Regions from separate parts of the Lentisalinibacter orientalis genome, predicted to be linked through region 3. Evidence: riboswitches for the same ligand, from Rfam matches in the RefSeq annotation. Region 3 holds a riboswitch; each other region holds the start of a gene.

Region 1 (2,261 bases), on a different contig from region 3:
CATGCCGTAGCGCAGCGCGGGTATCGGTACGATCCAGGACATGGAGCTGGTCATCGCCGGCAGGATCGTGCTCTCGCCCCAGTCCTTGATCTTCCACAGCAGGCGGTTGACGTGGGTATCTTCGTCGCCGTTGCGCCGGAGCTCGAGATATACCTGATCGCGGAACGGCAGGAGGTAGAAGCGCAGGCCCAGCTTCGAGCCCAGCAGCCGGTCGGTGACGGCGGCGAGCTCGGCGGTGCTGCAGCGGCGCCGCCGGATGGTGAAGGGGCTCATGGGCCGCACCCGCAGCGTCACCTCGTGGATGACGCCGAGCAGGCCGTAGCTCAGCCGGAACATGTCGAGCAGGTGGGGACGGGACGCATCGACGGTGAGTTCGCCGCCCTCGGGGGTGACCACCTTCATGCTGACGACCTGACTCGAGAACAGGCGGGTCCCCACGCCGGTGCCGGGACCGATGCAGGCGCCCGCCACCGCTCCGCCGACCGTTCGGCCCATCAGGTCGTGGCCGCCGGCGAGTTCGAGCCCGTAGCCCGCCAGCTCGTCCGCGAGGCGCTGCAGCCTGAGCCCGGCTTGCACGGTGACATGCTCGTCGCCGACCTCGAGGACCCGATCGAGGGCCGTCATATCGATCACCGTGCCCCCTTCTGCGGCCGAACAGGGAGTCGATGCGCTGCCGGCGCCCATCGGGCGGAGCGGTGCCGGGATGCCCGAGCCCGTCTGCAGCAGGTCCCGCAGTGCCTCCGGACTCTCCGGCCTGGCCACCGGTAGCGCGGGCGTGCGGCGTCCGGGGCGCCGTGGCGTGCTTTGTCGAACGTCGCCGTGGCCATTGCCATGGATATCGCCGTGGATCCAGTCGCGGACCCGGTCGTGGCTGACTGCATCTCTCATCGGTTTCGTTCCTCCGCGGGACGGGTCCCGCCAACGAATTGCGGCACGTGGCTGGTCACCGGTCCCGGTGCGGGAATGAGCGGAGGATGGCCCGGATGGGCGTGGCGCGGCAGGACGCCGCATCGCGCTTCCGTCTGGCAGCTCCGCTGTCCCGGCGGTGGCCGGGGACCGGTGGCTTTGCGACCCGCCCTTTCGGACGGTGTGCCTTTTTCAAACGAAGGCCGAGCGTCGCACGGTGCCGACAGAGTGTCAATCGTGGGCAGAGCCCGACACGTTCCGGCACGGCATGATGTCAAATCGCCGCGCAATTTTGGCCTCGACCAACCGTCTCAGGCCCCCTGCAACGGCCGGCCGGCCTTCGGTTTGCCACTATGCCGGGCCCTCCCCGTTGCTGCTTAAATGCCGTGGGATACCGTCGAGAGTCCGGAACAGAAAATCGGGGAGAGCGATGTACATCAATCCGGAGTCCGTCCTGCGCTGGCTTCACATCCTTGCGATGGTGTACTGGCTGGGCGGCGAGTGGGGCGTCTTCCAGACCTCCTACAACGTGGCGAATCCGAAACTCTCACTGGACGAGCGCCGGCGGCACATGGAGACCGCCTACCGGATCGATATCCTCGCCCGCACGGGCATCATCCTGCTGCTGCCTCTCGGCCTGCACATGGGGTTCAACCTGGGTGTGCACGATTACGGCGGCGGCTGGCTGTGGGTCGTGTGGATCCTCGCCTTCGCGTGGTTGTCGCTCACCTGGGCGGCGTTCGTCTACCGGGACACCGACCGCGGTCTGCGGCTGACAAAAATCGACGAGGCCATCCGCTACGTCGTGATCCCGGCGCTGTTCCTTGCCGCGATCTGGTCGTATCTCACGGACTGGCCCTTCCGCGCCGACTGGTACTCCACCAAGGTGCTCATCTACAGCCTGCTGCTGGTGATCGGCCTGGGCCTGCGTTTCATCATGCGCCACTGGGTGCCGATCTTCCGCGAGCTCGCCGAGAAGGGCCCGAATCCGGCGCTGGAGCAGCGGCTGTCCTCGGAGCTGGCCATCGGCCGCGGCATGGCCTACGTGTACTGGATCGGCATCGCCTCGGTGGCCTTCCTGGGCGCGACCAAGCCGTTCTGAGGCGCAGCTCACGCCGCCATCGGCATTGGCAACGCCGCCGTAAAACCGGGACAATGCGCGCGGGTTGAGCCGGGCGCGTGCGGCGCCATATCGGAGACATGAGCGGAGAAGAAATCAGCCGGATGAGCCTGGACGAACTGCTGGTGCGCAACCGCAGTCTGCGCGCCCAGTTCAGCGACGACCCCGGCCTCCAGGAGGAACTCCAGGCACTGCAGCGCTGGCAGGCGGGACGCCTGGAGCGCACCTACGCGGA
Region 2 (2,261 bases), on a different contig from region 3:
TCCGCGACGATGTCCGAGGCGATGATCCGCCGCAGCGTGTCGCCGGCGATGTCGTATTCCCAGACGTTCCAGGTCGGCTGGTCCTCCTCGTCGGCGCCTTCGATGAACTGCGCCCGCATCGCAAACAGCACCTTCGTGCCGTCGCGCGATACCTCCAGGTCGCGGATGTCACCGAGGCCTTCGGTGATCTCTCCGGTGACGTTGACGTCGGCGGTGCTGGGCGAGGCCCGGTCGCGCACGTAGAGATCGGCGCCGATGTCGAAGGTCACCGGCTCGCGCACGTCGAAGTCGGTCGGGTCGCCGTTGTCGTCGACCGGGACCGGCCGCTTCACGTAGGCGATGGGGAAGTCGAGCACGACGGGGTCGGGATCCTGCCCGCTGCCGAAGCCGATGCGGCCTTCGCCGCTGCCGCCGCCACCGCAGCCCGCGGCGGCCACCACCGAGCAGGCGACGGCAACGAGAGCCGCCCTTGCCGGCGCCCTCCGGGTAACTGTCTGCATCGTGCTGTTCATGGGACATCCTCTTTCCTGCAGCCGTCACGCGACGCACTCCTGCGATCACTGCGGGAATGCTGCAGGCGCCCTGCACCGCCGGTCTTCCGACGCGCGACTGGAAAGCTCGCGGCCGGCCGTGACCAATGGTGGACAGGGGCCTCACTGCATTCTGTTAACAAGATCACAAATCCATGGAGATCGTTGCGCGCGCGTCCTGGTAGTTGATGAGCGGCGGAGTATAGGGACGCCTCCGGGACGCGCGTAATGTGGAATTTCGCCGACAGCGAGACCGTGCCCGGGGCCTTGCATCGACTGGCTCAAGGTGACGGCTGCCGTGTCACACGGACGCGCGCTGTCGTAGTTCGGCGACAAGCCGAAACGCCCACCGAATCAGGGAGTTGCCTTGCGGGCGTCGGCAAAGTGTCGATTTCTGCCGACAAGCGGTTGACATATGCCGACCCGGCGCCACTGCCCGGATCACGCGCAACCTCTTGTTCTGTATTCGGAAAGGCTTTTCCAGCCATCCAAGTCGTGATCTGGCACGCGGCTTGCACTCCCCTTGCTCGCAACAGTAGCCGGCCGCGGGGGAGCACACGTGACGGGAGTCCCGGGAAACCACGGGACTTGTGAATGGAGTCACGGTGGCCCTGTCGGCGATCTGCGAGCATCGGACGCTTCGAATAGCGCGACGCGCACGCAGGGCTTCTGAAAAGGGCAAACCCGGCGAAAGGCGGGGACGCAAAGCCACCGGTCTACGGATTCACGTCCAGGACGGCGAAGCTGCCAGGAGCGACAGCTGACGATCAGCAGGGATGATCCCGCAGGGACGTCCTCCGCTCCCGACGGTCTTCGCCCCCTGGCAGGAAGGGAAGACGGAAACGTATGAGCAGGATCGTCATGAACGCACCCATGAACGTACAGAAGCAGTTCGCGCACGCGCTTCCGCGCCGCGCCCTCCTTGCCATCGCCTGCCTTGTGCTCGCGCTGGCTGCCACGGCCGAAGCGGGTCCGCGGGAACAGGCCAAGCGGCTGCACGACCGTCTCGCCGGCGTACCGCCCACCGAGCAGGTGCTGGCCGGCATGGAAGCCGACATTCTCGCCGGCAACCCCATTGCGGCGGCGGAGACGGCCATGGAGAACAGCGCCTTCTATAACGTGACGCTGAAGAACTTCGTGACGCCCTGGACCAACCGGGAGCAGACGGTCTTCGCGCCGCTGAACGACTACACCGCCACGGTCATCGGCATGATCCGCGACGACGTGCCGTTCAATACCGTGCTCTCCGCTGACATTCTCTACGTCGGCGACAGCGGTCTCGGGCTGCCCCCCTACTCCATGTCCGACAACGCTCATTACGAGGCCATGGAGCAACAGGGCATCGACCTGAAGACCGCGCTGGTACAGACCAGCCAGTCCGCGGTGACCGACCTGCCGGCCTCCGCCACCGCCGGCGTGGTCACCAGCCGCGCCGCCGCCGAGGCCTTCTTCATCGCCGGCACCAACCGGGCGATGTTCCGTTTCACGCTGATGAATCACATGTGCAACGACCTGGAGCAGGTGAAGGACGGCTCGCGCTCGCCGGACCGCATCCGCCAGGACGTCTCGCGCAGCCCGGGCGGCGACAGCCGCGTCTTCCTGAACAACTGCGTGGAGTGCCACGCGGGCATGGATCCGCTGGCGCAGGCTTATGCCTACTACAACTTCAACCCGGACACCGGCCGCATCGAGTACACCGAGGGCCAGGTGCATCCCAAGTACTTCAATAAC
Region 3 (2,261 bases):
GCACCTCCACCGCGAACGGACCCAGCGTGGCGGTCGCCTCCCCGTCGCTGACGGTGATGGTGATGTCCGCATAAGAGCCCGCGTCGCCGGCGCCGGGCGTCCCGAATAGCTCGCCGGTGCCGGCGTCGAAACTCGCCCACGCGGGACGGTTGGCGATCTCGAAAATGAGGGCATCACCGTCCGGATCCGACACGGTCGGCGCGAAACTGTAGCGCTCGCCTTCCGTAACGACCGTCGGCGGGTCGCCACTGATCGTCGGCGGGCTGTTCGTCGACGGCGTGTCGCCGTCGTTCCGTGTGGTGCCGTTCACGGTATCCAGCTCGTCCTGGCTGCCGTCGGCCACGGCGATGATCGTGTTGTCGAGCAACTCCACCGACTCACGGGGCACGATGCCCTCGATCTGTTTCGGCGAGATGCCGGGGTCGAGGCCGGAGAGCACCGCCTCGAGATCGTCGAATTCCGGCGCGGGCATCACGGCCTTGGCCGCCGCCAGGCCGATCCGGACCTGCTCCAGCGCCGCGGCGCTCACGGGCACCTCCGTCGTGGTGGCGCCCGCGGCATTGGGCATCACCTGGCGGATGGAATCGTCCATCGGTCCCATGGCGTCGACGCCGTTGACCTGCAGGCGGTTGGCGATCGCCTCCAGCAACGTCTGCGTCGCGGCCACCGTCGCCACGGCAGCGATGCGCGCATCCGCCTTCGCGCCGCCGGCGCCGTCGAGCTTGCCGTCCGTGAGATCCGAGGCGATCGCGGCCACGACGGCGTCGCCGTCCACCTGGCGGCCCACGGCGATGAGCGAGTCCCGGGTGCGTCGGATAGTCTCGCCCAGCGTCTCGGAAGCCTTCACCATCTCCGCGATGGTGGCGGCGTCTATGGCCTGGGTCATGACCGGTTCTCCGGTCAGAGTGACGAGACCGCTGTTCAGCTTCGTCGTCACGCGGTTCAGCGCGATGGCGAGGTTCTCTTTCGTCAGACCGCCCGGCAGTTCGGCTGCGAGTTCCGCCGCGAGCGTGCTGAACGGGTTCAGGTTCGACACGGTCTTCTTGCCCGGCTCCAGCGCCACGCTCTTCAGCACGAAGTCCGGCACCAGGCCGGTGACCAGATCGGTGCCGCCCCGTGCGTCGATGGAAAGCGGATAGTGTTTGCCCTTAGTGCGCACGGTGATGTTGTAGCCCGCGCTGGCATCGCTGTTCATGCTGCCGAGATCGGTACCGTCGGCGGCAACGATGCGCACCGTCGCACCGACGATGGGCCCGTCACCCACGCTACCCGACAGTTCGTGATCACGCAGGATCTCGCCGGTGGCACCGCCGGGGTCGTTCGCGATCGGCTGCTCCGCCACTTCCTCTTCCATGAGACAGCCGCTCAGCGCGAGCGACATCACGGGAAGAATCAGCAGCCTGTTCAATATTGCTGGCGCGGAATATGGGCGCATAACGGCACTCCTGCCTGTGTCGGGCGGGCTCTCCGATCGGAAGACGCAGCTTCAGGCTGCGGGCTAATGTCGAATCGAAACGCTGCCGGGGGTCGGCGAACGGACGCTCTTGTTGTTGGGACGCCGGCATGAGGCCGGTGAGCGCCCTGTTCCTGTTGGCAACCCCGCTGTCTTAGGCTCTCGCCCGTAGACCGGTGGCTTTGCGTCCCGACCTTTCGATCGGTTTGCCATTTTCAACTAACTCGATTCTCTGTCGTCAGCAGACCTCGGTGTTCGAGACTGTCTGTTGAGGACGGACTCTAGCACCGATTATGTGGAGCGCAACATGTCTCAAATCGCCGACACGCAGATACCGAAAAGCACTGCGGCGGACCGCGATGAGTTATGTCGTGTGCGGTCGTGCGCGTGGGCTACGCAACGCGGCGGGACGTCGGAATTTGCCATAACCAGAAAAGAAAGGCCCCGCACGCTGGCGGGGCCTTTGCCTTGCGGAATCGCGCAGCGATCCTACTTCATGGTGATCTCGCGCATGAGGTAGGCACCGGTGATCTCACGCATCGCCGGATAATTCTGTACGAGTTGCTCGGAGCGCTTCTCCTGCTCCTCGCTCCACTTCGCCATGAACGCCTCATAGCGTTCCTTGGAAGGCGCGAGCGCCGCCGTATCGGCGAACTTGATCACGAGCAGCAGATTGAAATCCCCGCTCTCGGCAAGCTGGCTCGCGTAGATGGCATAGTCCTCGATGTGGCCGAGTTCCTTGGCGAGAGTGTTGGCTGCCACCCAGGTGTCCCGGATCCCTTCGAGGTAGGTATCCATCATGTTCGGC

Evidence for each region. Region 3 has a riboswitch for cyclic di-GMP ahead of ACJMK0_RS15125 (putative Ig domain-containing protein). Riboswitches for the same ligand answer to the same signal wherever they lie in the genome.
Region 1: it holds a riboswitch for cyclic di-GMP, as region 3 does, so the genes downstream of both, ACJMK0_RS12580 (FAD-binding protein) here and ACJMK0_RS15125 (putative Ig domain-containing protein) in region 3, are expected to answer to the same signal.
Region 2: it holds a riboswitch for cyclic di-GMP, as region 3 does, so the genes downstream of both, ACJMK0_RS06655 (hypothetical protein) here and ACJMK0_RS15125 (putative Ig domain-containing protein) in region 3, are expected to answer to the same signal.

What each region holds. Positions count from the first base shown of each region.
Region 1 covers NZ_JAPDRJ010000003.1:226,348-228,608, forward strand. Annotated here, with positions in the region: gene ACJMK0_RS12580 (FAD-binding protein) at 1-888, opposite strand, end outside; cyclic di-GMP riboswitch class I at 1,022-1,104, opposite strand; gene ACJMK0_RS12585 (hypothetical protein) at 1,337-2,008, shown strand; gene ACJMK0_RS12590 (FFLEELY motif protein) at 2,107-2,261, shown strand, end outside.
Region 2 covers NZ_JAPDRJ010000001.1:1,505,810-1,508,070, reverse strand. Annotated here, with positions in the region: gene ACJMK0_RS06660 (HzsA-related protein) at 1-512, opposite strand, end outside; cyclic di-GMP riboswitch class I at 1,198-1,282, shown strand; gene ACJMK0_RS06655 (hypothetical protein) at 1,377-2,261, shown strand, end outside.
Region 3 covers NZ_JAPDRJ010000004.1:255,296-257,556, reverse strand. Annotated here, with positions in the region: gene ACJMK0_RS15125 (putative Ig domain-containing protein) at 1-1,435, opposite strand, end outside; cyclic di-GMP riboswitch class I at 1,590-1,674, opposite strand; gene ACJMK0_RS15120 (hypothetical protein) at 1,943-2,261, opposite strand, start outside.